Regions from separate parts of the Secundilactobacillus malefermentans genome, predicted to be linked through region 1. Evidence: a T-box and tRNA genes for the amino acid it is inferred to sense, from the RefSeq annotation. Region 1 holds a T-box; the other holds one or more tRNA genes.
What was found. A T-box is a leader RNA that pairs with one kind of tRNA and senses whether it is charged. The one in region 1 lies ahead of leuS (leucine--tRNA ligase), so its partner is inferred to be a tRNA-Leu.
Positions count from the first base shown of each region.

Region 2: it encodes a tRNA-Leu, which carries the amino acid that the T-box ahead of leuS (leucine--tRNA ligase) is inferred to sense. The anticodon was not compared.

Region 1 covers NZ_CP042371.1:96,713-113,319, forward strand. The annotation lists gene FGL90_RS00515 (glycoside hydrolase family 65 protein) at 1-1,795, shown strand, start outside; gene FGL90_RS00520 (Cof-type HAD-IIB family hydrolase) at 1,843-2,613, opposite strand; gene FGL90_RS00525 (deoxynucleoside kinase) at 2,779-3,435, shown strand; one part of gene FGL90_RS00530 (IS3 family transposase) at 3,489-4,378, opposite strand; one part of gene FGL90_RS00530 (IS3 family transposase) at 4,378-4,867, opposite strand; gene FGL90_RS00535 (universal stress protein) at 4,932-5,435, opposite strand; gene pepV (dipeptidase PepV) at 5,470-6,873, opposite strand; gene FGL90_RS00545 (NAD(P)H-hydrate dehydratase) at 6,991-7,821, shown strand; gene FGL90_RS00550 (putative polysaccharide biosynthesis protein) at 7,863-9,527, opposite strand; gene FGL90_RS00555 (alpha/beta hydrolase) at 9,689-10,603, shown strand; gene FGL90_RS00560 (IS110 family RNA-guided transposase) at 10,793-12,010, opposite strand; gene leuS (leucine--tRNA ligase) at 12,272-14,692, opposite strand; T-box leader at 14,772-14,975, opposite strand; gene FGL90_RS00570 (phosphatase PAP2 family protein) at 15,092-15,748, shown strand; gene FGL90_RS00575 (MDR family MFS transporter) at 15,849-16,607, opposite strand, start outside.
Region 2 covers NZ_CP042371.1:357,186-373,792, forward strand. The annotation lists gene rpoB (DNA-directed RNA polymerase subunit beta) at 1-1,916, opposite strand, end outside; gene gorA (glutathione-disulfide reductase) at 2,141-3,511, opposite strand; gene FGL90_RS01870 (ATP-dependent Clp protease ATP-binding subunit) at 3,561-6,059, opposite strand; gene FGL90_RS01875 (CtsR family transcriptional regulator) at 6,077-6,544, opposite strand; gene FGL90_RS01880 (FAD synthetase family protein) at 6,708-7,580, opposite strand; partial or broken gene spxB (pyruvate oxidase) at 7,678-9,423, opposite strand; tRNA gene FGL90_RS01890 (tRNA-Pro) at 9,889-9,962, opposite strand; tRNA gene FGL90_RS01895 (tRNA-Arg) at 9,990-10,063, opposite strand; tRNA gene FGL90_RS01900 (tRNA-Leu) at 10,093-10,178, opposite strand; tRNA gene FGL90_RS01905 (tRNA-Gly) at 10,192-10,263, opposite strand; tRNA gene FGL90_RS01910 (tRNA-Thr) at 10,270-10,343, opposite strand; tRNA gene FGL90_RS01915 (tRNA-Leu) at 10,379-10,462, opposite strand; tRNA gene FGL90_RS01920 (tRNA-Lys) at 10,483-10,555, opposite strand; tRNA gene FGL90_RS01925 (tRNA-Val) at 10,559-10,631, opposite strand; gene serS (serine--tRNA ligase) at 10,948-12,225, opposite strand; gene FGL90_RS01935 (deoxynucleoside kinase) at 12,509-13,141, opposite strand; gene FGL90_RS01940 (tagatose 1,6-diphosphate aldolase) at 13,234-14,286, opposite strand; gene FGL90_RS01945 (amino acid permease) at 14,421-15,872, opposite strand; gene FGL90_RS01950 (amino acid permease) at 16,014-16,607, opposite strand, start outside.

The sequences.
Region 1 (16,607 bases):
TAATGTTGTCCTGTTGGCGGGACAAACAAAGCAGTCAAAGATCCAATTTTGCGTGGGAAGTACCCTGTCCCTTTCTGAATCAACGGACAAGCTAAAAATTCAAACAACGAACGATAAGCAGCAAATTCTTCAAGTTGCTTCCGTTCAGGTTACAGCTGGTCAGTCATTTTCTTTTGAAAAAACAGTAGCTGTTCACACAAGCCTTGAAACAAAAGGCGATTTAGCTGCGGCAACAACGGCTGATTTACCCCATCAATTATTTGATGCTATTTCTAAAGATACGACAACCTATTGGACTGATACCTGGAAAAAAATCGACATCCAAATTGAAAATGACATTAGCAGTCAAAAACTGACGCGTGTCAATCTATACCATTTAATGATTTCTGGAGCTGCAAAGGAATCTGGCAAGTTAGATGCATCAATTGGCGCCCGTGGATTACATGGTGAAGCCTATCGGGGTCATATTTTCTGGGATGAAATGTTTTTCATGCCATTTTATGCGCTTCACTATCCTAAAATTGCTAAATCCTTATTGATGTACCGCTATAATCGCCTTGATGCAGCCCGTGACTACGCCAAGAGCGAAAGCCATGAAGGTGCCATGTACCCGTGGCAATCTGGATTAAAAGGTGACGAGCAATCTCAGTTTGTTCATTTAAACCCAGTTACCCACCAATGGGATCCAGATAACAGTCGCTTGCAGCGGCATGTTTCAATTGCCATTGCGTACAATGTGCTCTATTACGTCAACATCACTGGCGACACCACTTTTATGAACCAATATGGTCTTGAAATGCTTCTCTCCATTGCCAAATTTTGGATTAGTATGAGTCACTATGATTCCAAAGAAAAACGCTATAATATTTCTGGAGTGATGGGTCCGGATGAGTTTCATGAAAACTACCCTAACTCTGATAAGCCTGGCCTAACAAACAACGCTTATACAAATATCATGGTTGCTTGGCTATTCGACCAGATTTTAGAAATAGCCCCTAAAATTGATAAAAAAATTCTCACCACTGTGGAAAATAAATCCAAATTCAGTCATGAGGATCTAGTGAAGATGACAGATATTTCTTCAAAATTAAAACTAAGCATAAATTCATCTGGCATCATTGCCCAATTTGAAAATTACTTCAAACTCCCAAGACTCGACTTCGATGCTTATCGAAGAAAGTACGGAGATATTTCAAGAATGGATCGGCTCTTAAAATCAGAAGGTAAATCACCTGATGCCTATCAAGTAGCAAAGCAGGCAGACGCTCTTATGGCTTACCATTTGATTAGTCCTAAATCAGTTGAGGCAGTTATTCAGAAACTGGGTTACAAACTGCCGAACGGGTATCTAACTCGAAATATTCAGTACTATTTAGATCGAACGACTCACGGTTCAACGCTCTCCAGAATTGTGTATGCAGTTCTAACCGCGATGGATCAAAACATGGATCAATCTTGGAAATTCTTCTCGACCGCCCTCTTTTCAGACTATTATGATATTCAGGGTGGAACTACCGCTGAAGGAATTCACCTAGGCGTGATGGGCGCCACTATTCTGATTGAAACTCGTGATTATGGTGGCGTTCATTATGAAAATAACCAATTATCTGTCTCACCAAAGCTGCCGGATGAATGGACGACGATTCATTTTAAAGAAGCGTTTAGGGGGAACTGGTTTGATTTTTCAATTAGTCATCATTTAGTGACTGTCAAATCAGAAAAGCCAGCAATAATAACTGTTTGCGGGAAAAAAGTTAATTTAGAAGCCAATAAACAAGAAAAAACAACCTATTAAACAAAATGACGGTGGCAACTAAAAATTGCCACCGCCTTTTTATTTTATTATCCGATTAATTTAAAATGCTTCAATCCGTTTGCAATACCATCATCCATATTCGTTGTCGTAATGTATGCTGCCTTCTCTTTAGCCAATTTGTGCCCATTCCCCATTGCAATCGGCGTATCAACGACATCAAACATCTGCAAATCATTTAATTGATCCCCAAACGCGTAGGTATGAACCCCATCCAAATGGGCGGTCTTTAATAATGCCTCAATCCCGGTTCTTTTAGAAACACCAAATTTCATCGTATCTAAAGCTCGTGGATTGTTTCGGACAAGTGATAGTTTATCTTTAAACTGGGTCTGATATAGTCCTTCTTTATCTGTATTAAAGACGTTCATAAAATTAATAGGCTCTTTTAAATAAAACTTTGGATCAACTTTTGCGGTTAGTCTAAGTGCTTTAAAGTTTGCCCTGGTTAAGTCATTTTCTTTATTTAATCTAACTCCTCGATTATTAAAGTAGCCCACCACGTCACCTTGCTGCGTTGCAAAATCCGTAAACTCTTCAATTAGCTTTGGATCAAGTGTTTCAGCCAACAACTTTTGACCACGGTACTGAACGTAGCTTCCATTTGCACTCACAACCGAGTCAATTCCAGTTTCGTCTAGCAATGATTTAATTTCAAAAATGTTCCTACCGGTCGAAATAACTGGTAAAATATCTTTATGCTGTAATTGATGGATGGCTACTAAACTTGACGGCAAAATGTGCTTATCGTCATCAAACAGGGTTCCATCTAAATCAAAAAATACAATTGCTTTCGTCATAATAATGTCTCACTCTCCATATTTAATATTACGACTCCATTGTAACGCAGCTACGGCAAAGATGAGATTTTAACGAAATTCTCAAAAAGTTCAAAAATAGATGTTGTGTCAAATTAGAATATGTTACACTATATATTGTAGATTTCAATAAAAAGAGGGGCTATCATGGTGATTATTACAGCAGGAATGATTGGCGTTGGAAAAACGACATTATCAGGAAAGATTGCAAAACATCTGAATTCAAAACCATTTTTTGAACCAGTTGGCGACAATCCAGTTTTACCATTATATTATAAGGATCCAAAACAGTATGGCTTTTTACTTCAGATTTACTTTTTAAACAAGCGATTCGCAATGATTAAACAGGCTCTAGCAGACGATAACAATGTCCTAGACCGTTCAATTTATGAGGATGCCCTATTTACTAAGGAAAACAATGCTGAAGGAAACATCTCAGATACAGAATTGAATGTTTATCTTAAATTACTAGATAACATGATGACTGAACTGGATGAGTTACCAAAGAAAGCACCTGATTTATTAGTGTATGCTTCTAGCGACTTTGACACGATTCTTTATAGAATCAAGAAACGTGGACGAGATTATGAGCAATTTGACAATAATCCAGAGCTGGAATCTTACTACGAAAAGATCTGGACTGCTTATCAAGAATGGTTCAAAAATTATGATATTAGCCCTAAGATCAAGATTGATTTACAAAAATACGATCTTGAAGTTCCAGGCAACGAAAAAATTGTACTTGATCAAATAGATGAAGCACTTGCAAAGATTCGTAAGCCAAGTATTTCAGAAGCAATATAAACAAAAAACACCAATCAGCTGATTGAAGTGAACCCCAAATATTGGACGAAACTTTAAGCAACTTTCTGGGTGGTAAGAGTTCGGTATTTAACCGGACTCTTACCACCCAGTTTTGTTTTAATTCTAGAAAAATTATAATATTGAATCCAGCTCGATATTGCTGAAGTTAACTCTTCAAGCGTATTGAGCTCTTTTTGATAGTACACTTCTGCTTCCATTATGTGAAAGAAGCTTTCCATTGCGGCGTTATCTAAACAGGTTGCTTTTCGAGACATACTTTGAATAATTCGACGTCGTTTCAAAATCTGAACCCAACGAATATTCTGATATTGGAATCCTTGGTCTGAATGGATTGTTGTGCGATAACCTAATTGTTTGGGAATGCGATTGATTGCTGACTCTAAAACCTTTGTCGTGAATGTCACAGTTGGATTTAAAGAAATATTATAGCTAAGTACTTCGCCAGAAAACAAATCATAGATACACGTAAAATAAGCACGCTCTTCAATCGTTTTCTTGCCCCAACGAATTTCAGTAATGTCTGTCGTTAATTTTTGATAAGGACGATCTGACATGAACCGGCGGTTAAGTCTGTTTTTCGCAATAGTGCCAACCGTTCCTTTATAAGAATTATACTTTCGAGATTGTTTACTAAAGGCAGTCGACAGTAGGTTTAATTCTCGCATCAAGCGTAATACTTTCTTGTGGTTAACGACTATACCCATTTCGCGTAATTGCCCAGTAACCTGACGATAACCCGCCGCAGGAGCCTTAGTCTTGAAATCAGTAATTGTTTGTTTAAGTCCCGCGTCTTTGTCGCTATCAACGGCAACGTGACTTACAGCGTAGCTGTATGTACTTTTGGCCATTCCAACTACTTTGAGGATCTTGACAAGCTTATAGCTCGACCTTAATTCTTGGATGATTTGTGCTCGTCGTCTTGTTGTGATCGAACCAAGGCCTTCAATTTTTTTAGATATTCGTTCTCAATCTTTAGTAATTCGTTCTCTTCGCGTAAATGTTCTAGTTCACTTTGCTTCTTAACTTTCTTGTTTTGTTTATTCGTTGGCATTAGCTTTGGTTGCCCCTTACCACGATACAAGGCATCAACACCATTTCTTTCGAAAGAACGTTGCCATTGCCAGATTGTGGACGGCGCAGAAATATCGAAGTTAAGGGCAGTTTCAGTTAAGGACGCCTGGTTCGTTTTCATCCATTTTAAAACATTTACCTTAAAGGAGCCATCATAAACTTTTCCTGGTCTTCTAACTTCAAGTCCTTCAGTACCGAAATGTTGATATTGTCTGATCCATTTATTAACGGTTGTATAACTTTTGATCTGGTATTTACGAGCGATTAACTTAAGTCCGAGCGAAGTGGTCAAATAGTCTTGAACAACCTTAAATTTAAATAGTTTAGTGTATTTTGTCATAGTAAAACCCCCGGTATTGGATTTGGTCCAATACCGGGGGTTCACTTCAGATTGGTGTTTTTATTTACTCAAATTTTGGATTCTTCGTTAAAACCTTATTATCCAAGTTCGTTCTTATAATTAACACGTCACAAATTGCATTTGTGACAACGTAACTGGCTGTCGACCCCATCATCATTCGTTCAACAACGTTTGATCCCGTTGCCCCCAAAATAATTAGGTCAACACCATAGTGAGTCGAAAGTTGACTCGCAATCTCAACTTTAGCATTGCCAAATTTGACAATTGTTTGTACTTTTTTAATACCAGACTCAACGGCCATATCCTTGTATTTAGCAACTAGATTTTCAAATTCTTCTTTCACGCCGTCCAGTACTGATTGATCAACGTATCCAAATCCAACCCGAGTCGATCCAATGCCAACAACTTTATCACTGCTAATTACCGTTGCAATGATTAATTCAGCATCATTTCGCTTGGCAGAAGCAATCGCTTTAATAACTGCTCTCCTTGCTTGCTTTGAACCATCAACACCAACGAGAATTTTATGATATGGAATACTTGCCATTTAAATCACCTCAGTCTTTAGTTGTCTTAACTCACTACTTTGCTAATTCATAGATGGATTCTGCATAAATTGAAAGTGCCTGAATTAAATCATTAATTGGTTGGAACTCATTTGCCTGATGCATGCTATCAGTTGTATGTGGAAATAACGCGCCAAATGCAACTCCTCGCTCCATCAATCGGCCGTACGTTCCACCACCAACAACTTCTGGTTGTGCTTGATGATCACCCGTCTGATTACGATAAACTGTCATAAGTGTTTTAACAATTGGATCTTCAAGAGAAACATAATGGGGAACCATCGTCCTGCCTTCCGTAACCGTGAAGTCCTCAGTTTCGCCAAAAGTCTCCAACTTGGTTAAAATCGTTTGATCGTCCATTCCCTTGGGGTATCTAAAGTTAAGAATGATTTTGCCACTTTCACCAGTTTGAAATTTCATAACCCCAACGTTCATAGTTAGGTCGCCCATAATATCATCCGTATACGTTAATCCTAGTTTATAGACCCTAGAATCATCGTGGAGACGATTAGCAATAAAATTGATGTAACGATCGGCATCCCCACCTAATCGGGTTGCTTGCTGCAGGAACAGTGCCAAATAAGTTCCTGCATTAATTCCGTTTTTAGGCTCCATTCCATGAGCAGCTTTCCCAATAACGTGTAAATCAACCCCATCTCCCGAAATTGAAACATCACCGGTCACTGGCAACTCGTCAAGGAATTTAGTAAACCTGACAACTAGTTCCTCATTATTACTCGTTTCGATTGTGGCAGTTGCATCCCGCGGCACCATATTTTCACGGAGACCAGAGTCAAATGAAACCAATCGATCTTCTTCACCATTGGTTCCGGCAGTATTAATCGTAAACGACGCATTTCCTTTTTCACCATTAATTAGCGGGAACTCAGCATCTGGAGAAAATCCCAATGTTGGCGCAGGTTCTACGTCAAAATAATGGGTCATTCCCGTCCACTCGCTTTCCTCATCGGTCCCAATAATAAAGCGAATCTTTTTATTTAACTTTAGGCCTAATTCTTTGATTAACTTTAACCCATAATAGGCAGCTAGTCCCGGTCCTTTATCGTCTGAAGTCCCACGACCATAAACGTTTCCATCCTTTTCAGTCAGCGTAAATGGGTCCGTATCCCAGCCATTTCCAGCAGGCATGACATCTGCATGAGCCAAAATAGCCAAGGTTTCGTCCCCTTCGCCATACTCTACATACCCCACAAGGTTATCTAAATTTTTCACTTTAAATCCGTCGCGTTTAGCAATATCTAAATACTTATTGAGTGCTTCTGCTGGTCCAGGACCTAATGGTGCATCAGTCGATTTTTTAGAATCATCACGAACGCTTTCAATCGCGACTAAGTCCTTTAAATCTGATAAATAATGTTCCTTGTATGTTTCTGCTTTTTTCTGCCAATCAATCTCCAAAATAGTCGGCCTCCTGATATTATTCTTGCTACTCTTATTCTAGCATAGCTTAAGTCAAAACAGGCATTCAGTAATCTCCTTTTAACATGGTATACTCAAGGTAAGGAAGTGGCTTAGATGAAAAAAATAACAAAGGCAATTTTACCAAATACAATTCGCCAGAGGCCAGTGGACAGCTATAAAGGGACGTATGGTCGCGTTGTTTTGATTGGCGGCAATCGAAACTTCGGGGGTGCCATTATTATGGCTTCAGAAGCTAGTGTTTATAGTGGTGCTGGCCTAGTAACGACCATCACCGATTCAGCTAATCAGGCTAGTTTACATGCCCGCTTACCAGAAGCAATGGTGACTGATTTCAGCCAGCACACGCAAATAACCTCTCTCATTCAAAGCGCTAACGTCGTTGTTGTCGGTCCAGGTCTGGGTGATGATGCGAATAGTGTCGAACAATTAAAAAATGTTTTAGCGACTGTTACGCCTTCGCAAATTGTCATCATTGACGGGTCGGCAATCTCAATCCTTGCCAGTAACAATTGGAATTTGCCAACAACTAATCTCATTTTTACGCCCCATCAAATGGAGTGGCAACGCTTATCTGGAATTAAAATTGCCGATCAAACCGAGACGGCTAATCAGCAGATTCGAAACCAGTTAAACGCGACGGTTGTTTTAAAATCACACCGAACTGAGATTTATACCGAAACTGGGTGTTTTCAAAATACGCTAGGTACCCCTGCTCAAGCAACGGGTGGAATGGGCGACACCCTTGCAGGAATGATTGGCGGCTTTACTGCCCAATTTGCAAACACGACCAATGCCGTGCAAGCAGCAGTTTATACACATAGCGCTATTGCAGAGCAGCTTGCTCGAAATCAGTACGTTGTTTTACCAACCCAGATTATTCATGAAATTCCCAAGTTCATGTACGAAAACCAAGCATCTAACTAAAAATACCGTCCAGCTGATTGTTATCAACTGAACGGTATTTTTTATTTTATTTTAAATAAGGTTCTTAACCGGCCCACCCGTGACCCCATAACGCGATCGGCTAATCTTGAGTGGAGGGCTAAATAAACGTAGACGTAGCCACCAATTGCTGCGGCAATCAGTACCACAATCAAACTAATGACTTTACCACTGCCTAATCCCAACCAGTTAACTAAGATTTCCAAAAGTCTGGTCATTACCCAAGCAACCACAAACGTTAATAACGAATACAAGAGTACCCTGTTTGTGTCTCGACTAATTGCATGGTAATTTAAGCCAAATTGACGATTCAGTGATCGAATGATGAGATAATTTGCAACGATAAATCCAGCAGCCGTTGCAACTAATGGTCCAAAACTACCCAAATAGTAAACAGCCGGCACTTGAACAATAAACTTAACAACCGTTCCAACTAGAAAGTATCTGACGGCCCGTTTATTCTGTGAAATTCCCTGCATAATAGCGGAAGTCACCGTAAAAAGTCCTAAAATAATCGAAACGTATGATGAAAATTCCAGAATTTGTGTTGCCAATTGTGCTTGTTGATGGCCGTAAAAAACGGTATTCAACGGCCCCGCAATCGCGGACATTCCTAAGGCGCTCGGCAACATGATGAATTCAAACATCAAAAAAACGTTTGTAATTTGTCGGCTGATTTCACCGTGATCTTTTTTGGTATACGCTTCCGACAGTAACGGAACAGCAGTTATTGCCAACGCTGAGGATAAGGAAACTGTAATCATAATCAATTTATTTGAATTAGCAGCGAACATGGCAAATAAATCATTTAAATAAACTTGCGAATAATTTGCAGCTAATCTCATAATCCTAAAAAAGGTAAATTGATCAATCAGTTGAAAAATTGTAATTCCAGCTCCCAAGATAATAAACGGAACCGCCTGCTGTAATATTTCACGGTAAAGCTGCTTTGCTGGAACAATAATTTCGTTGCTACTGTTTCTTACTAGTTCTTGGAATTCATCACGTCTTCGTAAGTAATAAACGCCAAGAATGAGTAGCCCGGCTACAGCGCCAACAAATGCTGCAAATGTTGATTGAGAAACAGCAGTTACCCAGCTACCGTGCATGACGCGCATAATAACGAACGCCGTCACTAACATGTAGATAACCCGTGCTAATTGCTCAACAAATTGAGAAATCGCAGATGGTGCCATTTGCTGATATCCCTGAAAATAGCCCCTAGTCAGACTCATGGTTGGAATGATCAAGACTGCCCAAGCTAGAGAATGAAGAACCGGAATGACATTTTTATCGTCTCCAGCAAATATGGGTGCGCCAAAATAAAGTAACAAGGCACAAACGATTCCCGTTGCAGCAGCCAATACTAGCCCAAGCTTGTAAAGTCGAACGCCAACCCCATATTCATTTAGTGCATTATAATGTGCAACTTGCTTTGCTATTGCTGATGGGATTCCAGCAATCGCCGCAATTAGAAAGAAACTGTAAATATTATAACCCTTTGCAAATAGCGCGTTACCTTGAAAGAAGAGGCTACCAAACCAAATACCCCAAGGAATAATGTAAATTGCACCAAGTATTCGTGATAGAATGCTTCCCGCTGTCATCCAGGCGGAGCCATTGACCATTTGTCGTTGTGCATCAACAGTTGGTTTGCTGGTAGTGTCTTGATTTGAACTCTCAGACATTTTGTACCCTACTTTCTATTAATCAATCTTAACTATTCTAATATGAATTTAAAGACTTAGCAACGACAATTAGAAAAGCTTAACTAGCTTCTCAAAATCGAGTCTGCTATCATGGGTGCAATACATATAAAATTAAAAAAGTAAGGTCGGTTTGATTTCAATTGAGACGTAAAATTTGGCTATCCCTATTAATACTAGTTGTAATTGTGTCGATTGTTCTTGGTATCAACACAATTCATTTAAAAAAAGCGAAACTTAAGAAAACTTATTCCTTCAATTCTACCCCAACGCTCTTTGTTCACGGATGGACTGGAAGCTTAAAATCAGAATCACAAATGGTTAAAACTGCTGAAAAAATTGGCGTGGCAAAAACTGAATTAATCATTCATGTTAAGCCCAACGGTAAACTTAACTACATCGGACACTATCATCAACACGTCAAAAACCCAATCATTGAAATTGTATTCGATAACAATCGGGCTGGCGAGTTCAAAGATGCCGCTTGGATTAAATCTGTTATTAAGTCCTTAAAAAATAGGTACCATATCAAGCGATTTAATGCCGTTGGCCATTCAATGGGGAGTTATGCCCTTCTATACTATTGCTTGCTGAATGGTAAAAACCCCAACCTTCCCAAGCCCAATAAACTGGTCTTAATTGCAGGTCCATATGACGGCATCATCAATAATCATAAGCTAAATCAACCACAAACTGCGCCACTTAGCAATCTTTGGGAAGACAAGCCTAATGAAAATGCACTTTTAGCAAATGGCCGTCCAAAGATTGTTCATCCGGAATACCGTCGACTCCTTCGATTGAGAAAAAATATTCCCCGAAATATTCGCGTTTTAAATATCTATGGAAATTTGGAAAACGGCTCTAACTCTGATGGCGTCGTCACAATCACGTCGGCAAGATCACTTGGCTTTCTATTACGTGGACGAATTGCGAAATATAAAGAACTAAAAGTCGTTGGCGAAAATGCACAGCATAGCAAATTACACAAAAACAACTTTGATGTTAATAGAGGATTAATTTCCTTCCTATGGAAAAAGGAAAAGCTTGAGACCAAATAGTCTCAAGCTTTTTTCTACGATTAGTCAAGAGAAACCTCTATTTTATGGGGTTCTCTTTTTTTTGAGCAGTACTTTAAGATTTTTTCCCGTGTTTTATAGATTGTATTACCGAATAAATGTATGATAAATAGCACCTCTGGTGTTATTGATTTTTTGAGGTGTTATAATTGTGTGTGAATGAATTATGATTTATTTCTCTGGTGAGAATTGTGCTGAATCATATAATTCATTATTTTTAATTAGGTGGTAGATGGTCCTAATCAGACGTCCCATCGCAGCTATGGCAATCTTCTTAGTGTGTGATTCACTAGAAGATTGCTTTTTGCGTTGATAAAAAATACTGATATTCGATGGATGATATTTGGCGACACTCATCATGTTTAAGACAGCTTTAAATAATATTTTTCTTGCATATGGATTACCGCGCTTTCGAATATGCTGCATCATCTCGAAATCCCCAGATTGATACTGGATCAAATCAATTCCAACGTATGCATTAATGGCATTGGAGCTATGAAATCGGCTAATATCACCTAACTCAGCTAAGAGACAAACTGCTGTTTTAATACCGAATCCCGGAATTGATTCTAAGATTGGGATTTCGGCAAGTAAGCTTGAAATCTTAGTCATTTCCTCAATAATATCTGCCTTAAGTCCGCTTAAGTGTTCAACCTCGTTAGCTAGATAAATAACGGAGTGAACTGCGTGAGCGTTGTAATCAACTGCGGGGGCAGATTGACTTGCCAAATCATGAAGATGCCTAGCTAGAGCGAATGCACGCTTCTCACTCATGTTTTTTGGTGTAGCCTTTAAAATGAATTGGGCTAACGCTGGTAATTCGATTGCTAATACAAGGCTGGCATGTGGAAATTGTTGCACGACGTGCCAATACAATGCACCATCGGTCGTGCTTATAAATTGTTCCACCTCTGGGAAAGTAAGCTGCAACTTTTGATGTAATCGATTTTTAGCTCGTACAATATCTTCGTTGAATTCTTGATAGGTTCGCTCCAAGTCGTGAAGCTCGCCATACACAGCTTTTTCCTTAAAGGTCGACTGATAATGATGTTGTGCCATTGCCATTGCTAATGAAACGGCATCTAACCGATCATTTTTATTATGCCTAAACCCATCCATGTCTTTTTTTGCTGCTAATGGGTTAATTTCCGTATAATTCCAATTTTCCCTTTGAAGAAAGGACCGTATACTTCGGGAATAGATGCCAGAAGATTCAAAAATTACCTTCGGCGATCTAAAACTGTTAAGCGCATCATCAAGTATTTTGTAACCTGGTCGGTTATTGGTTATTTTAAATTCTTTAAACGTCCTGCCATCAATCAAAATGGCTACGTTTGAACTATGTTTACTGACATCAATACCAAATATGATTTCCATATCAAGCATCATCAAACACCACCTACATAAAAGTTGTATTCATCGATTCACTCATCTCAATTTTCAATACACGACTTTAATAGCCAACAGACTTCGAGCGAGCTCATTGGTGAACCGGATGAAGTTGCCGTTTTTTGTTACGACGTCACCGTAAGGTGCGCCAAAAAGCAATTCGACATGTCAACTTCATTTCCACTTTAACAGAATATAAAAGTGGTGAATCATAATTCCGTCGAATTATGATTCACCACTAATGTTAGTCAGTTTTTGTGGTTAACCAACCACAATATTCACAATTTTATTTGGAATAACAATCACTTTTCGAACCGTAACATCTTGTAAGTGCATCTTAACATTTTCATCTGCCAAGGCGATCTTTTCAATTTCATCCTTTGTTGCCTTAGTTGCTACCTTGATATGAGAACGAACTTTTCCGTTAACTTGAACGGCCAGCTCTACTTCATCCACAACTAATTTAGACTCATCAAACGTAGGCCATTGGGCATACGTGATTGTTTCAGTGTGTCCCAATAGTTGCCATAGCTCTTCAGTAATATGTGGGGCAATTGGCGAAAGCATCTTTACCAATCCCTCCATATAGATGATTGGCAAGTTGTCAGCTTTATACGCCTCGTTTACAAAGACCATCATCTGTGAAATGGCAACATTAAACCTTAAATTGGTCATATCGTCAGTCACGATTTTAACTGTTTCATTATAAATTTTATCGAGTTTATGATCATTCACCGTTGTTACGCGGTCGCGAAGATGATTATTATCATCGATCATAAGTCGCCAAACGCGGTCCAACCATTTATGCGCACCAGAAATTCCCTCAGTACTCCATGGCTTAGAAGCATCCAACGGGCCCATAAACATTTCGTAAATACGTAAAGTATCTGCACCATATGCGTTTACAATTTCATCAGGGTTGATGACGTTTCCTTTAGATTTAGACATCTTTTCGTGATTAGTTCCCAAAATCATTCCTTGGTTAACAAGCTTGTGGAATGGTTCCTTAGTTGGAACAACACCCAAATCATAAAGGACTTTGTGCCAGAATCTCGCGTAAAGTAAATGTAAGACGGCGTGCTCGGCACCACCAATATAAAGATCTACCGGTAACCAATACTTTAATTTTTCTGGGTCAGCGACAGCTTTGTCATTATGTGGATCGATATAGCGGAGGAAGTACCATGAGCTACCAGCCCATTGTGGCATTGTATTTGTTTCTCGCTTCCCCTTACGGCCATTCTCATCCACAACATTAACCCAGTCATCCAAATTAGCTAATGGGCTCTCACCGGTCCCTGAAGGCTCTAATTGATGAGTTGCGGGTAATTTCAACGGTAATTCATCTTCTGGAATTAGTGTTGTTTCGCCATCCTCCCAATGAATAACAGGAATTGGCTCACCCCAGTATCGTTGTCGAGAGAAAATCCAGTCTCTTAGACGGAAGTTAACCTTTTTCTTACCAACATTATGAGACTCTAACCAATCGATTGCCTTTGAAACGGCTTCTTTCTTGCCTAAACCATTCAAAAAGTCGGAGTTTATATGCACACCATCGCCAGTATAAGCTTCGTTTGCAACATCGCCGCCTTCAATAACTGGAAGAATTGGTAACTCAAATTTCTTGGCAAAATCATAATCTCGTTCATCATGAGCAGGCACGGCCATGATTGCACCCGTCCCATATGAGGCAAGTACGTAATCACCAATCCAAATTGGAACTTGTTTGCCATTAATTGGATTAATCCCATACGCACCCGTAAATACACCTGATTTATTTTTATTTAAATCAGTTCGTTCAAGATCAGACTTACTTTCAATTTGTTGCTTATAGGCATTCACCGCTTCACGCTGTTCGTCAGTTGTAATTTCGTCAACTAACTCATGTTCCGGTGCTAAAACCATGTAAGAAGCACCAAATAACGTATCGGGTCTAGTCGTAAAGACCTCAATCTTTTGATCATCACTGCCCGCCACATTGAAGAAAACGCTAGCTCCTTCAGAACGGCCAATCCAATTACGTTGTTGTTCTTTAATACTTTCAGGCCAATCCAAATCATCTAGATCATCAATCAGTCGGTCAGCATAAGCAGTAATCCGTAAAACCCATTGTCGCATTGGCACTCGGTATACGGGATAACCGCCTCGTTCTGTTTTACCGTCAATAACCTCTTCATTAGCAACTACCGTACCGCCCATGAAGTCAGGTGCCCAGTTAACCATAATTTTATCTTCGTATGCTAACCCTTTTTTATAAAGTTGCTCGAAAATCCATTGCGTCCATTTATAGTACGATGGATCCGTGGTATTAATTTCACGATCCCAATCGTATGAAAAACCAAGTGATTTAATTTGGCGTTTAAATGTTTTAATATTTTGAGCTGTAAAGTCCTTAGGATTATGCCCAGTTTTGAGCGCATATTGTTCAGCAGGTAATCCAAACGCATCCCAACCCATTGGATGAAGCACGTTATAGCCTTGCATGCGTTTCATTCGAGAAACAATGTCAGTCGCCGTATAACCTTCAGGGTGACCAACGTGTAATCCTTGACCAGATGGATAAGGAAACATATCAAGTGCGTAAAACTTCTTTTTTGATGAATCATCATACGTCTTGAAAGTTTTGTTTTCCTTCCAATAGTGTTGCCACTTTCGTTCAATAACCTCGTGATTATAAGCCAAATTTAAACGCTCCCTCTCAAAATAATAAAAATAATTTTTTTAATTTATACAAAAAAAGCCTACAAGAAGTTATCACTCCTTGTAGGACGAACTAGCCGCGGTACCACCTACGATTCCCAAAAAATGGGCTCTTAAATTCGTAACGCGAACTAAACGTCCTGATCTACTACAATTCAACCAGAAATCAATCAAGGTGAGTTCGGTTAATGAATGGGCTAAGTTCACAGCAACCACTTAGTTTCTGAACGCAATCATTTGCCTACTATTCCTCTAAAGATTAAAATTTTATAAGATGTCCTAATGCTACCAAAGCTATCCTCAAAAAGCAAGGTAGCTCAAGATAATTTGGCACTTTCTTCGTGCTATACTATGACTAGTTTATGAATGGGAGGACTCCTTTTGCAATCAAACTCACTAACAACTGAATGGAAAGTTTCCGGTATTCGCTGGTTGTTCGCCATCATTTCATTATTATTGTTCTGCATCATAGCGGTGGCCGTCAGTAAGCATCAATATTGGATTTCAGTCTTTGACTCTTGGATTATTAATCATGTGCGAGCACCTGAATTTAACTCGTATAAGCAACTAGGCATTTTTGTGACTAAAACTGGTAACCAGACCCCAGCTGGTATTCTGACGTTTGCGATCGTCGTCATTGCGTCAATTTTTAAAAACTACCGGTACGCCACTTTTTTGCTTGTTAATGTTTTACTGTTGGGCGGCCTGGGAAATTCGATTATCAAAGAAATCGTAAAACGACCACGTCCGGATGAAAATCCTTTTTTACATTTAACTTCATACAGTTTTCCAAGCGGCCATTCAATCACTGCAATGTTAACCTTTGGAACCCTTATCCTACTGATTCGCCATTTGATAAGGTCAAAGAAAATTCAAATTCCGCTTATCTTCGTCCTATGCATATGGATACTCATCATTGGAATGAGCCGAATTTATGTTGGCGTTCACTATCCAAGTGATGTATTGGCCGGATTCTTACTGGGTTACTTTTTTTTAACCCTTTCTCAAACTTTTTTCTATGGTATCAAATGGAAATAATAAAATTTGAATTTTACCAAGTTTCACGCTAATTAAGGATTACTAATCAGACAAAGCAAAAGGCTTAGCACATTTTACAATATGCCAAGCCTTTTTATGTCTACTCTAACTTATCTTGCTTTATTTCTGGTCGATCAAACCAGTTGGTTACAAATGCAATCAGAATCAAACAAACTCCCAAAATAAAGACATAATGAATTCCTTGATACAAAATATGTCGTAGAATTGGTAAAAGTTTTTCCTGAAGATCTGTTGCAGTTTTAGGATTAATTAACTTATTCATCATTGACATGGATGTCGATTGATGCGAATTAACGCCCTTCGCCATGGTCACATTCAACACAATTCCAAATACGGAAACCATCAGCGTTTGTCCAAGTGTTCGACTAAGCGTATTTAATGAAGTTGCGATTCCAATGTCCTTGGCGGAAACTTCATTTTGAACAGTAACCGTTGTTGTTGTAATCGTAATTCCAAACCCAGTTCCGCAAATTGCGGCGACTAAGTAGAACCAGCCAAATCCTGTTGAATATGGAAAGAGCGCAAAAATAGCAGATCCAATTAAAATAATCGTCAGACTAATCATCACCACTCGTTTGGGGGTCAAACTCAATAACAGTTTTCCTGCAATAAAGGACCCCACCATCCACATAATTGAGCTAGGCGCTAAAGCAAATCCGGCAATCGTAGCTGGCAAACCTTTGATTCCCTGAGCCCACATTGGAATGTAAACATCAAAACCAATAAGATAACCACTAATCAGCGCCGCAACCAAATTTTGAGTGACAAATGTTCTGTCCTTAAATAGTTCAAGAGGAATGATCGGATAGCTAACTCGTTTCTCTCGACGAATAAATAA
Region 2 (16,607 bases), 260 kb from region 1:
TTTTCCAAGAAAGGAATACATGCAGTCGCAACAGAAACAACTTGCTTAGGCGAAACATCCATGTAATCAATGTTATCAAGAGTAGTTTCAATGTTTTCTGACTTTGCACGCGCCATAACGACGTCGTTAACAAATGAACCATCATCATTTAATGGAGAGTTCGCCTGTGCAACAACGAAGTTATCTTCTTCATCAGCAGTTAAATAATCGATTCGGTCAGTAACTTTATGGGTATCCCAACTGACACGACGGTATGGTGTTTCAATAAAACCATACTTGTTAATTCGGGCATAACTGGAAAGACTGTTAATCAAACCAATGTTAGGACCTTCAGGAGTTTCAATTGGACACATACGACCATAATGAGTGTAGTGAACGTCTCGAACTTCATATCCGGCACGATCACGAGTTAAACCACCAGGTCCTAAGGCAGACAAACGACGCTTATGAGTCAATTCTCCAAGCGGATTCGTTTGGTCCATGAATTGAGACAATTGTGATGAACCAAAGAATTCTTTGATTGAAGCCACAACAGGTCGAATATTAATCAATTGTTGTGGGGTCACAGTAGAAGCATCTTGAATTGACATTCTCTCACGAACAACACGTTCCATACGAGAAAGACCAATTCTAAATTGGTTCTGTAGTAATTCACCAACAGAACGAATTCGACGATTACCCAAGTGATCAATATCATCTGTGTTACCAATGCCTTCTTGTAAATCAAAGAAGTAATTGATGGCAGCAATAATATCAGCTGGGGTCACATGTTTGTATTTCAAGTCAATGTTGCCATTTCCAATAACTGGAATAGCACGTTCTGGATCATCAGGTGATTGAACTTTAATAATCTGAAGATCCATAGGTGCTGTCACAACAGCTTGATCTGAAGGCGTATAAGTAACTGTCTTAAAGTCGTCACGTTCCAAATATGGCGTTAACGTCTTCAACAAGTCCTTATCAATTAATGTGCCACTTTGAGCCAATACTTCACCAGTATCTGGATCAGCCAATGTTTCAGCTAAAGTTAAGCCCAATAAACGATTCTTCAATGCTAACTTCTTGTTTGTCTTATAACGACCAACAGGAGCCATATCGTAACGCTTTGGATCAAAGAAACGTGCAGTCAAAAGACTACGTGATGAGTCAGCAGTCTTGGGCTCGCCAGGACGTAGACGCTCATAAATATCTTTTAGAGACTCTTCAACTCGTGAATCATCAGTATTCTTATGAACATCTTTTTCAAGTGTTAAGCCAAGACTTTCATTATCGCCCAACATTGAGATAATTTCGTCATCTGAGCCGAATCCTAACGCACGAACCAATTCAGTCATTGGAATCTTACGAGTTCGATCAATTCGGACATACGAAATATCCTTGGCATCTGTCTCAAATTCGAGCCATGCACCACGGTTAGGAATTAAGGTTGTACCAAAAATAGTACGACCATTTTTATCTTTATCTTCATTAAAATAAACACCTGGAGAACGGACTAATTGAGAAACGATGACTCGTTCGGCACCATTAATAATGAAAGTTCCTTGTTCCCTCATTAATGGAAAATCGCCAAAGAAAACATCTTGAGACTTGATTTCGCCGGTTTCGTGGTTTGTTAAACGTAAAGTGACATGAAGTGGTGCTGAGTAATTAGCGTCATGTTCCCGCGCTTCATCAGCAGTGTACTTCGGTTCCAACAATTGATAATCAACGAATTCTAACGAAAGATTTCCTTGGAAATCATCGATTGGCATGATGTCTTCAAACATTTCCCGCAAACCTTCATCCAAGAACCAATTATAAGAATTGGTTTGAATTTCGATTAGGTTAGGTAAATCAAGGACTTCCTTGATTCGGGCATAACTACGACGGGTACGGTGTTTCCCGTATTTAACTAAGTGTCCTGCCAAGTTGTTCACCTCTCCAAATTATTCTGCGACGAAACCCCCAATCAAATATTACATTTTGATTACAAATGCATATTTGACCCAAAAATGGGCAAAAAAAATCCAAAAATAAGATCTCTCTTACTTTTGGTCTTTATAGTAACACCAACGGACAATAGATCGTTGATGTTAATTTCAGTCACAGTTACATACAGACGATATAATACTCGTTCAATCATTAACTGTCAAGCATTTAACTACGACCCCTTGCCAGCTCGACCGCCACGCATCGTGACAAATTCTTCAGCCTGAGTGGGATGGATTGCAACCGTTTGGTCAAAATCCTGTTTCGTCGCACCCATTCTGATTGCAACGCTGAATCCCTGCAATAATTCACTCATCCCTTCACCAATCCCGTGTAAGCCAACAACTCGCTCGTCAGCGCCAGCACACACTAGTTTGAAATGACTTTTTTGACTGGACTCAGATAGTGCATCCCTCATTGGCGTAAAGTTTGACTCATAAACTCGAACCTGTTTGGCACCAAATTGGTGTACCGCTTCCGCCTCCGTTAAGCCCACGCTTCCAATCTCTGGATGCGTAAACACAACCGTTGGAATCTGCGAATAGTCTAAGTAACTGTCAGTTTGTTGGTTAAACAGTCTTTCAGATAATCGTCGACCTGCCGCGATGGCAGCTGGCGTCAGGTTCTTTAAATTAACGACATCCCCGACCGCATAAATTCCATCAGCCGTCGTTTTCTGATATTTATCAACGGTAATGGCGCCCGCTTCGTCAACCTGCACATTCGTCTTCTCTAAATTTAAGCTTGCAGTATACGGTGTTCGACCAATTGCCCAAATGATTTGATCTGTTTCAACTGTTCGACCCGATTGTGTTTTGATTTCTAACGCCCCGTTTGCTTTATTAACAGAGACGGCCTCATCTCCCGTTAGCAGTGACACAGAATCTCGATATTGGGCCGTAATATTTTCAGAAATGATTTGATCAAATGTCGGCAGTAGGCTTTGATGGCGGGAAAGAATTGTCACATCGCTTCCTAGTAAATGAAGCAGTCCAGCAAATTCAGTTGCAATATAGCCGCTACCCACAACGGTAATCCGTTTTGGTAATTTGGTTAGACTAAAGAAGTCTTCAGAAGTGATTCCTAAGTTGCCACCAACAATATCAGGACGATTTGGTCGGCTCCCAGTCGCAATCAATATGTGAGAAGCTGTATATCGTTCACCATTCGACTCCACAGTATGGCCATCCACAAAGGTTGCTGCCTGCTTTAAATGAATAACCCCATTATGGTCCAATCCGTTAAAGTAGCTAGTGTGTATCCGGTCAATATAAGCTGATCGGTTTGCCACAAATTGGTCAAAATTAAGCGTCATTGCAGGTTCACTAAAGCCATAATCTGGGGCTAATTTTTCATCCAAGATTAGATTGGCCGCCTGACACATAACTTTCTTAGGAACACACCCAACGTTGACGCAGGTCCCACCAATTTGGTTTGGTTCAAAAAGCAGAACGCTTGCGCCTCGTTCAGCTGCACGATTAGCTGACGCAATGCCTCCAGATCCCCCGCCGATTACAATATAGTCTACTTTTTTAGTTTGCATCCTAATTTCCTCCATAAAAAAGGCCGAGACAATTGTCTCAGCCCTCCTATTATTTGCTTGTCACTGGTTGATTCCCTTTATCGGTTTTAGCCTTTGGTTCCTTTACCGTAATGGTAATGTCGCCCTGTCTAGCTCCGATTGTGACTTGATCAGTCGCCTTCAATCGGCCACTTAACAATTCCTCACTAAGCTTATCTTCCAGCTTCGTTTGTAATGCACGTCGAATTGGACGGGCACCGTACTCTGGGTCAAACCCAGCCCCCGCAATGACATCAATTGCAGCGGGCGTAATCTTAACTGCAATTCCTTGATTCGTGATGCGGTTAATAATGTTCTTGGTCATCAACTTCACAATCTGGTGAAGTTCTTTTTTGTTCAATGAATGGAAAATAACTGTTTCATCAATTCGGTTTAAGAACTCGGGACGGAATGACTGTTTCAATTGCTGCTTAATGGTATCAGCCATTGCCTTATAATCGCCAGCCTTATCCTCAGCACCAAATCCAACTGTCTTTTCGTCTCGTAGCAACGTTGCACCGAGATTAGACGTCATGATTAGAATTGTGTTCCGGAAATCAACACGGCGACCCTTTGAATCAGTTAGGAATCCATCATCAAGAACTTGGAGCAAAATGTTGAAGACATCAGGATGAGCCTTTTCAACTTCATCAAATAGCACAACTGAGTATGGCTTCTGGCGAACTTTTTCCGTTAATTGTCCACCCTCATCATACCCAACGTATCCTGGCGCTGAGCCAATCAATCGACTAGTTGAATACTTTTCCATATATTCACTCATATCAACTCGAATCATGTTGTCTTCTGAACCAAACATTGCTTCAGCCAAGGCTTTGGCAAGTTCCGTTTTTCCGACACCAGTGGGGCCAAGGAACATAAATGACCCAATTGGACGATTCGGATCCTTCAGACCACTTCGCGCACGTCGAATGGCACGAGAAACCGCCGAAACAGCCTCTTCTTGTCCAATCACTCGTTTGTGGAGAACTGATTCCAAATTAATGAGTCTGTCGCTTTCGCTCTTCTGAAGTTGCGTAATTGGAACTCCTGTCCATTCAGCAACTACTTCGGCCACATCCTCAGCACTGACAGTCAGTGAGTAGTTTTGACCTTCATCATTTTGTTTCGCTGCTCGTTCTTGCTTCTTTTGAATCTTAGCTTCGAGTTTCACTTCTTGATCACGAATTTCAGCAGCCTTTTCAAAAGCTTGATCTAAGATAGCAGCCTCGCGCTTATCGTGCAAATCGCTTAATTCATCTTCCTGTTTAGACAGCTTGCTTGGTTGTCCCATATGGTCAATACGGACCTTTGCAGCTGCTTCGTCCATTAAATCGATTGCTTTATCAGGCAGGAATCGGTCACTAATATAGCGACTAGAGAGCTTAACAGCTTGATCCAAAGCATCGTCAGAAATGTTGACGTGATGATGATCCTCGTATCTTGGTCTTAGCCCATGCAAAATTTCAACCGTTTCATCTTCCGTTGGCTCATCTACCTGAACCGTCGCAAAACGACGCTCCAAGGCAGCATCAGACTCAATGTACTTTTGATATTCATCAAGTGTTGTTGCACCAATGGTTTGAAGTTCGCCTCGCGCTAACGCAGGCTTCAGAATGTTCGAGGCATCAATTGCGCCTTCAGCTCCACCAGCACCAATTAACGTGTGTAATTCATCAATAAATAGAATGACTTGGCCATCGTTGTAAATTTCATCAATGACCTTCTTGAGGCGATCCTCAAACTCACCACGATACTTAGTTCCAGCAACCAATGATCCCATATCAAGCATCATTAATCGTTTTTGCTGCATGTCTTCCGGAACGTCGCCCGCAATAATCTTTTGCGCAAGTCCTTCAGCAATCGCTGTTTTACCAACACCAGGTTCCCCAATTAAAACGGGGTTGTTCTTGGTTCGGCGACTTAGAATCTGGATGACCCGCTTAACTTCCTTAGCACGGCCAACCGTTGGATCCATTCGATCCTCTTTGGCCATTTGGGTTAAATCACGTGCCAAAGAGTCCAAGGTTGGTGTTCCACCCTGTTGCTTGCGCTGACGCTGATTGCTCTTTCGTTTTGCTTGTGTTTCGCTAACACCCAATTTACGTAAAATGACCCGACGAGTCTGAGTCAAATCTAAGTTTAAATTCATTAAAATTCGAGACGACAAAATTGTTTCATCGCTTAAGAGGGCCAGCAAAAGGTGTTCTGTTCCAATTTTTGTTGCTCCCAATCGTTTAGCTTCTTCTCCAGCAAGAGCAAGAATATCCTTGGCCTTTGGTGAATATGGTAAGTAAGATTCCTTGCTGACGCTGGTCATTGTTCCATAGCCAGTAAACCGTTCAATCTCTTCTCTCACATCATCTTCGGTAATGGAAAACTGATCTAGGACCCGATTTGCAATCCCATTTTTTTCAATTGTCAGGGCAAGTAAGAGGTGTTCTGTCCCAACTGCTTGATGCTTAAAGTACTTTGCTTGTTCTTGAGCCAATACCAAAACGCTTTTAGCGCTGGGAGTAAATAAATTATCCATATAAAATCCTCTCTTCCTTAGCTCTCGTAACGTAAATGATTCAAAATTCCAATCAAAATTCGCGCTCTAAAACTATTTTCCTGCATGCGATCGTCCGCTGCCAAAGTTTGCTTATCAATAGCTGCTAAAATTAAATTGGCCTCTCGCCTGTTTACAACTTCATTATTGTACAAATTTTGCACAATTGCGAGCCCATCTCTCTGAGAAATGGATTCCCCAATCGTCCCAATTAAGGAATCGATTACACCTACATCATCCAGCAAATTCACTTTTTCGATACGGATGTAACCGCCACCGCCTCGTTTACTTTCAACGATGTACCCATTTTGAATCGTAAAACGAGTCTTCATAACATAGTTAATCTGAGATGGAACAACATTGAATAGATTAGCAATTTCGGAACGACTAATCTCAACTTGCTCGGAATCCGCCAAAATTTGCTTCAGATACTTTTCGATAATATCGGAAATATTCTGACCCTGCACGTTATTCCCTCCCAACTTTTGTTTGACTAATGTTGACTATTATTATACGAATGTTTTCCAAAAATGCAAAGAAATAGGACTGAAATTTAACCGACAATTAAAAAGACAAACCATTTCTTGAGTGAACCCAAAAAAGTTTGCCTTTCTTCTATATATAATCGTCTTAATTTGATATTTCAAACAAATGCTGACGGCGAGTCATCGCTGAACTTTCAGAAATTAATTTCAACCATTTAAGACTCACTAATTGATTTTGCTTCACGTTGATGGCGTCTACCATTTTTTGATTCCTAATGATTAGGAGGCCGTCCTTAGCGCTAATTTCCACGAACACCGACAATGGTCGTTTGCCGTACAGCATCTGACACTCAAACCTACCAGCAGTCGGAATTTGCTGCAATGAGTTCGTTAATTCGATGCCATATTGACCATCAGTAGCCTTGATTAGCCGACCATTCGTTTCATATTTATATCCCAACAAGGTGTTCGCCAGTTCAACTTTACCGGCCTTGATCAACGCTCTAATTCGAGTTGAGCTCACTTTCACATCCGTATGCGTCAATTTATGCACCACTTTCACATCAAACTGCTGATGAGAATAGCCTTTTAAGTCATCGCCCGTTGCACTAGCACCCGCCCCAAACGTGTAATCAAATCCAACCACGACCAGTTTGGCGTTTAACTGCACAATGTATTGATCGACAAATTGTTGAGGTGATAGGCTTGCAAATTTTTTCGTGAACCTCGTAATATATAAGCAATCAACTTTGTTCTTTTCCATTTGCGTAACTTTTTGGTCGACCGTATTCAGATACCTAAAGTTTTCGGAAGATGCTGTTTTAAAAATTTGGGAAGGATGCTGATCAAACGTCATCACGGATAACGGTAAGTGGTATTTATTGGCCAATTTGCGTGCCGTTTGAATAACATGTTGATGGCCACGATGGACGCCGTCAAAAAAGCCAAGTACGAGAACAGTCTCTGGTTTAGTTTGACCTTTTAAGGCTTCATCATCACTCAAGTAGTCAACTTGCATCTTTATCCCTCCCAAATTAATTTTATGTAATAGAAAAGCTGAATTTCCAAAACGAAAATTCAACTTTCCCGGGTACAATCATCATTTTAATCGATTGTTATTTAGCTGCAGCTTGCTTCAAGAAGTAGCTTAATGGCTTCAAAGCTTGTGCGTCATATGTTTTAACAAACTCATCGACTTGTTTCTTATCTTGCCATGATGGGTCGATAAACATGTGCTCAGTAGTAAATGGCATCTTGTGTGTTAATTTGACGTCAATAACAACTGGCTTGTCAGTCTTAGCAGCTTCATCGATAGCCTGCTGGAACTCAGCTTTGTTGCGAGCAGTAAAGCTAACGGCACCTAAACCTTCAGCAACCTTTGCCCAGTCAGTATCGGCAATTTCAGTACCTGATTGTGGTTGGTGAGTATCATCACGTTGTTCTGCTTCAATGTAACCTAAAGTTGAGTTACTGAAGACAACGTTTACGATGTGCAAATTGTACTTAACCTGAGTTAAGATTTCTTCAGTAAGCATTGCGAAACCACCATCACCACTTAGACTGTAAACATCGCGGTCTGGATAGTTAACTTTGGCAGCAATAGATGCTGGAACACCCCAGCCCATAGTTGCGTACTTACCTGAAGTACTCCACTTTTGGTCACTGTGCATATCAATTAGACGTTCGAAGTTGATGTTAACGTTACCGACATCAACACTGAATACGGCCTTATCGCTAGCAGTCTTGTTAATAACGTCAAAGATTGGTTCTGGACGAACAGGACTCTCATCGCTGTCTTTGAAGCTGTCTTGCCATTCAGTCCAGTTCTTCTTGTTAGCAATAGATGCATTGTAGAAGTCTGAAGCTGGCTTGTCTTCACCGGCATCAAGAATTGCCTTCAAGGCCTTCTTTGAGTCAGTCAACATAGCAACATCAGCTGAGCGACGTTTGCCCAATTTTTCGCTTTCAATATCAATTTGGATAACTTTAGCTTTCTTATTAAATAGGAAGATACTAAATGGAGAATCGTTACCAACCCAAAGAATTAAGTCAGTACTGAATCCAGCTTCTGAACCTGGCTTAGGAGCAACACGTCCGGTTGAGCCTAAGTATGCTGGATAATCTTCATCCAAGATACCCTTTGCGAGTACTGAAGAAACAAGAGGCATGTGGAATTTTTCTGAAACAGCCTTTAATTCTTCTTCTGAATCTTTGGCACCTAAACCAAAGTAAATCATTGGTGATTTTGCATCTTTGATTAACTTAGTTGCTTCAGAAACACTTTCTGGAGTTGGGTCTGGATAAAGAGGCGTAACTTGTGACTTAGCATTTGAAACGTAAGTATCATCAATTTCTGCCCAGCCTAAGTCCTTAGGAATGGTCAAAACAGCGACACCCTTCTTCTCATATGCTTGACGAATTGCTTCGTCAGCCATTTGTGGAAGACTTTCTGCAGTCATAGCGGTTCTGTTCCAAACAGAAACATCATCAAACATTGGCTCTTCATCAGTAGCTTGGAAGAAATCCATGTTCATGCGAGATGTAGGAACTTGAGCAACGATTGCCAATAATGGAATACGGTCAATCTTTGCATCGTATAAACCATTCATCAAATGAACGGCACCAGGGCCAGCTGAACCGAAGCAGACACCAATTTTGCCTGTGTACTTATAATCTGCAGAAGCTGCAATAGCACCAGCCTCTTCGTGACGTACCTGGATATAATTGAAATGATCTTTTTGATTATGGATAGCGTTCATTGTTGAATCAAATGAGCCACCTGGTAACCCGTAAATGTGATTAACGCCCCAGTCTTAAATGACTTTGAGGACTGCATCTGAGCCACTAATTTTATCTGCCATGAAAATTTCCTCCTTGCAATTATTTAAAACGTGGACAATTAAATCGCTTTCATAATTTGTTTTAAAAATACTGAAGGTGGGGTTTGTTGTGGATCGTTTCAAACATTGTTAATTAGTTCGTCGAATTGTAAAGAGCAACCGTTTTGAAAGCGGTTTAACTTTCACAAACTCAATTACAAATCTTAGTATAGTTCTCAATATTTCAAAGTCAAATCACTATTTGACCAAATAAGTAGGCTAATAAGGCATGATATATAAGGGTTTCACCACTTCACACCAAATTGTAAGCAAATTGGTTGGCTAGTGTAACTTTAGGTTTCCCTTTGTGATTATTTTTTCACAAAAATCGGTTTTAGATTCAAAATACCGTTAATAAAGCGTTTTCAATTTGTTTTACCTGTTCATTTCTGGACAATCAAAAAGCACCGGCCTAAAAGACCAGTGCTTTCTAACTTTTTATCATTATCGGGAAAACAGGATTTGAACCTGCGACCCCCACGCCCCGAACGTGGTGCTCTACCAAGCTGAGCTACTTCCCGCTTTTGCTATCTGAATACAACAAAAAATGCACCCAGTAGGAGTCGAACCTACAACCTTCTGATTCGTAGTCAGACACTCTATCCAGTTGCGCTATGGGTGCATAATAATAAAAATATTAAATTGTAAAAATGCCGAGGACCGGGATCGAACCGGTACGGTCATCACTGACCGCAGGATTTTAAGTCCTGTGCGTCTGCCAATTCCGCCACCCCGGCAGGGTTGGTATAAAGCGGAAGACGGGATTCGAACCCGCGACCCCCACCATGGCAAGGTGATGTTCTACCACTGAACTACTTCCGCATATGATGCCGACTAGACGATTCGAACGCCCGACCTCTTCATTACTAGTGAAGCGCTCTAACCAACTGAGCTAAGTCGGCATATGCATACCTAATTATAAACTATAAGGTATAAGTGCGGGTGAAGGGACTCGAACCCCCACGTCATTAAAGACACTAGAACCTAAATCTAGCGCGTCTGCCAGTTCCGCCACACCCGCATGGTGTTATAAACTGGGAATGAGCCGTGACAGTCTCGAACTGTCGACCCTCTGATTAAAAGTCAGATGCTCTACCAACTGAGCTAACGGCTCAAGTGGAGGATACAGGGCTCGAACCTGTGACCCTCTGCTTGTAAGGCAGACGCTCTCCCAACTGAGCTAATCCTCCATGTACATACGCCTCAAAAATGGTGAACATTACGATCGACATCTCCGAAACAACTATCCTAGTTTATCATCTAGGAAAAAGCTTGTCAACAAACTTTCAATCTTTTTTGAATAGATATTCAGTCAATAAATGAAAACCATTTCTTCCAGCAATAAATATATTACACTTTTTGAATTTAAAACGCTAGTCTTTTTTTAAATTGATTTACTGAAACGTTACTTTTATTCATAAACGCCTTTCTTAACAGCATTCCGCCCACTAAAAAAGGCCCCGTTTGTTGAATCAAACGGGGCCTCACAAAATTCAATTTTATAACTTAGTCTTCCTTAGTAATAATTTCTGCGCCACCCATGTATGGACGGAGTACTTCAGGAATCGTAACAGTTCCATCTTCATTCTGGTAATTCTCCAAGATAGCAGCAACTGCTCTTCCTACTGCCAATCCTGAGCCGTTTAAGGCATTTACGTATTGTAGCTTACCATTTTCATCTCGATATTGAATATGGGCACGACGAGCCTGAAAATCGGTCGTATTTGAACAGCTTGAAATCTCACGATAACGATCTTGGAATGGTAACCAAACCTCCAAGTCATGAGTCATTGCGGCGGTGAAGCTCATGTCGCTCGTTGTCAGTGTGATAACGTGATACGGAATTCCCAATAATTTGAGAAGTTCTTCAGCATGATTTGTCATCATCTCAAGTGCTTCCCATGAATCTTCTGGCTTCGTAAACTGAACCATTTCGACCTTGTTAAATTGATGTAACCGAATAAGGCCTCGAGTGTCCTTGCCGGCACTACCAGCCTCTGAACGAAACGCTGGGCTCAAAGCTGTAAACCGCACGGGTAATTTTTCTGCTGGTATCACTTCATCGCGATAGTAGTTCACCAAAGGAACCTCAGCCGTTGGAATTAAAATTTCATCCTCATCCTCAAGCTTATAAACGTCCTCGGTAAATTTTGGAAATTGGCCAGTTCCGTACATTGAGGCGGCATTTACCATATAAGGCGGCAAAACTTCTTTAAAGCCTGCCTCCTGATTTTGATCAAGGAAGAAGTTGTAGAGTGCTCGTTCAAGTCTTGCTCCTTGGCCAACGTAGTACAGGAATCGACTACCAGAAACCTTAGCACCCCGTTCAAAATCCAGGATTCCCAGATCTTCACCAATCTCCCAGTGAGATTTTGGTTTGAAATCAAAGTGACGAATATCGCCCCATTTACGAAGTTCAACACTACCCTCTTCAGTCAATCCAATCGGAACGTTGTCGTTTGGAATATTTGGTAAGCGCGACGTCTTGTCTTGAACCTTCACTTCCAATTCAACAAGTTCTTCATCCAGCGCTTTAATATCTTTGCTGACTTTTTGCATCTCAGCAATCTTGTCGTTTGCACTTTCCTTGTTGCGTTTAAGTTGTGAAATTTCATCAGAAACCTGATTTCTGGTCGCCTTCATGCCCTCACTCTTGACGATAAGGTCCCGACGCTGCTGGTCCAAAGCTAAGAGCTCATCAATTTCCTCTGCCTTAATCCCACGAGTAGCCAACTTTTCTTTTACAAAGTCCGTTTCTTGACGAATCATTTTTAAATCTAACATCCTTATTTCCTCTTTTCATTTATTTTTAGGTATCAAAAAAGACCTTCTCCCAGATATTGGGACGAAGGTCTTCGCGGTACCACCCAAGTTCATAGATAAAGCTTACCTATACACTCATGAAAATAACGGCTTTCACCGTGCAGCATTACCTGCCCGCATTAACGTACTGGAATTCGAGTCTAATAGTTCACACCGGCCACTATCTCTCTTAACACTCTACTTAGGTACATCGCGTTTAATAATTACCTGTATCATACGCTATTTAATAATTTTTCTCAAATAATTACAGAGTTGCAATTTTTTGATCGATTAGCTGAAGCACTTGCCCACGTGCGCCTGGATTTTCCACGAAATCATACTTATCGCCATCAATTTGAATTTTATCTGACTTATCGTAGTTTTCGTACCAGTCACTATAGCGTTCATCTAATTCTTTATAATATTCGAATAAGCTGGGATCTTGGTCAACTTGCTCATAAGAACGTCCGCGCTTTTTAATTCTCTTCAACATGGTATCAAACGAGATGTTGATGTGAATCAATAAATCAGGATTTTTCTTATGGGTATCTTCCGGTAATTCCTCCATCATGTTGCTTAGGAGTGAATCATAGATTGATACTTCAGTGTTAGTTGCCCGACCTAAGTCTGCATTCAAATGGAACAGGAGTGAATCCTCAAAAATAGAACGATCTAAGATGCTGCGGTCATCAGAAGCGGCTTTCTTAATGCTATCCAATCGCTTATTTAAAAAGTAAATTTGTAGCAAAAAGGCGTATTTTTTCGGATCCTTGTAAAATAATGGCAAAATTTCATTGTCATCTACGGATTCATAAAATGCAGGTTTGTGTAAATGTGTCGCTAATAAATTAGTAAGACTGGTTTTACCAGCCCCGATCGTTCCAGATAATACAAGCATGGGGGTCTCTCCTTTAGATTAAATTCAACACAATATATTGTACCATCCGAGTGGCAAAATGCAATATATCGTGGCAAATCCCCCAAACATTTTTAATCGATTACCGTTTTAGCATCAAATACATCAATATTTTCTAAGCCACCATAGACGCTGTACCAAGGCTTTGCACCTTCACTAAGAATGGAAGCTAAATCGTGAATATTCTGCTTCCCTTTGGAATCCAACCACTTTGTCAGTCCGTCAGCGCCCTCATTTAAGTAAACATCAATTCCTTCAATCCAGGTTGCTCGCCCACTGAGCACTCCTGAAAATCCTGAATCAGCTTCTGACGCAAGTTGTAATTCCTTTTGGAAAACGGGCGTTGGCACACCGGCACTTAAGAAAATGTATGGCCGAGTGACGAGTCCCTTCATTTGATGGAGGTAGTCCTTTGCGTCCTTTTCTTCATAGACCGGGTCAACGTTAGCATCCGTTAAACCAGCAACATAATCTGGATTGAACGGCACTTCCAGCTTCAAAACGTCGACGTGATACTGTGGCTTTGTGAATTCAGAGATGGAACGTAAAACAAGCTCTGGCTTTGCTTTTGCAAATTCGCGAGACTTGCTGCCACCAATCTTATCGTCATAGGTAATAATTTCCAAAAAGGTTGGAATGTCCGCAGCCGCAGCTTCGGTTCCATACCGCTCGACAAACGCTTTCTTGGTGGCTTGAATTTCTGCCGGATCGTTAGGATTAAAGTACAAAAGCACTTTTAATGCATCCGCACCCTTCCGAACCATCATTTGAGCAGATTGATTTTCAATAAATCGGGGCAACCTGCCAGGTGTATCAACGTCATACCCAGTTTGCTCGTACGACATGATAAGGCCGGTGTTTGAATCCTTAGCTTCGATTGCTTTAAAACCCATCTCTTCGTCAATCAACATTGCTGACGCTTCAGTACTTAATTCTTGCGCAACTAATTTTTTAAAGTCATAAACCAAATCCATATTAAATCGTTTGCCGTTTCGCTCCGTACCAGATTTGATCATTTTAACGATTGAGCCTCGTTGATCAAGTGCCAGTGCATTAATAATGCCATTTTCCGTACTTAATCGATTCATGCGTTCAAATTTACCTTTGGAAATTCGCTTCATTGTCATAGTCTCACTCCTGTAGGTTATTAATATGTATACCATTATGGATATAGTCCTTTAAAAAAGCAAGAATATTAAATAGAAATAGCAAAAATAGCACACCTCATCTAAAATAAAGGTGTGCGACAGTTCCTTATATATCAGTCTCTTTCAAAGATATGAGAGAGGTTTATTTTTTCTAATGAAATTAATTTCGTATGATGTTTAATCTTGTAATAGCTATATAGACCAATAAACAATGGAACGCTCAAATAGGTCACTAATATTTGTTGCCAATCAAAATTTTTAAACGCGCTTAGGTCCTGGCCAACAATAATTAACACGCAAAGAATTAACGCAAATATCGGGCCAAATGGGAACCACTTTGCGTGATACTTCAGTTCGCTAAGCTGATGGCCCTGCTTAACGAATGCTCTTCTGAACCGATAGTGGGACAACGCAATGCCTAACCACGCAATGAAGCCAGTTAATCCTGAAGCCGATACTAGCCAAATATAGATCTGTGGGCCTGCGATACTTGCGATAAAGGTAAGCGCCCCAACAATGGTTGTCACAATTTGTGCTCGGAGTGGAACGCCATTTCGTGTTGTTTTCATAAAACTTGACGGCGCGTATCCTTGAACTGACAACGAATACAACATTCTGGTGGAAGCGTACATTCCCGAGTTTGCTGCAGAAATGACGGACGTCAAAATAACCGCATTCATGACGCTGGCTGCCGTTGCCAAACCTGCTCGTCTAAAGACTAACGTAAACGGACTAATTGCAACGTCCGATGCCGACGAACCTAACAAATCAGGACTCGTGTACGGAATGATGCAAGCAATCACAAAGATTGAGAGAATGTAAAAGAGAACAATTCGCCAGAATACCTGGTTAATTGCCTTTGGAATACTTTTCTCAGGATCTTCCGACTCGCCAGCTGTAATCCCCACCAATTCAGTTCCCTGAAATGAAAATCCAGCGACGACAAACACACTCAAGATAGCGGGAACACCACCGACAAACGGAGCCTTCTTATAGGTTAAATTTTCTAGCCCCGTTGCGTGACCACTCATGATTCCTAAGATTGTTGCAAATCCAATGATCAGAAAAATGATGACGGTAACCACTTTGATCATTGCCATCCAAAATTCTGACTCTCCAAACGCTTTGACGGTTAACGCATTTAACAGAAAAATAATGATTAAAACGATGATGCTCCAAATCCAGCCCGGAACATCTGGTAGCCAAAACTTCATTACCAGTGCGGCCGTAGACGTATCTACCGCCAAGGTAATTGCCCAGTTGAACCAATAGTTCCAACCCATCGCAAATCCCATCGCTGGATCAATGTACTTAGTCGAATACGCCGCAAACGACCCAGAAACTGGCATATAGGTTGCCATTTCACCTAAGCTGGTCATTAGAAAGAAAACCATAATCCCCATCGCAATGTACGCGACAAGTGCGCCTCCTGGTCCCGCAGTTGATATTGCAGACCCACTAGCCACAAAAAGGCCAGTCCCAATACTACCGCCAAGTGCAATCATTGAAACGTGACGGGTTTTAAGCTCGCGTTTTACCTGATGACTTTCCTGGTCATCTGCCATGACTTTCACACACCTTTTGACCCCAATAAGGGTCTTTATTAGTCTTTCCGCTTAGATTGTAACCTGAAATAGTAGCGCTTACAAGACTGCCGACATTAAAAAGCTCCTCAGCATTTTTTGCTGAAGAGCTTTTCTGATAGATTAATCATTTGGATTCATTTTATGTTCCTTAACAGTTGGTGAAACGTCCACCTTATCCAAAGGAATCAACTTTGTATGCTTCTTAATTTTGTAAACAATGTAAAGAATTAGGACAAGTGGCACGCTAATGTACGTAACCCCAATCTGTTCCCAGTTAAAGTTGGCAAATGAACCAGGGTCCTGACCAATGATAACCCCAATACAGAGAATTAATGCCAGCAATGGTCCAATTGGGAACCACTTTGCATGATACTTGAGTTCTGAAAGGTCATGTCCTTGCTTAATAAAGGCCCGACGGAATCGGAAATGTGAAATGGCAATCCCAATCCAGGCAATAAAACCAGTTAATCCAGAAGCAGCCACCAACCAAAGATAAATTTGTGGTCCAGCAATACTACTGATAAAGGTTAAAGCAGCGATAACCGTTGTTGCACACAATGCCAGCATTGGAATTCCATTGTGGGTTGTGCGACCAAATGCTTTTGGTGCATAGCCTTCGTGGGCAAGAGAATAAAGCATCCGAGTTGACGCATACATCCCTGAATTTGCTGACGAAAGAACTGACGTTAAAATGACCGCGTTCATGATACTTGC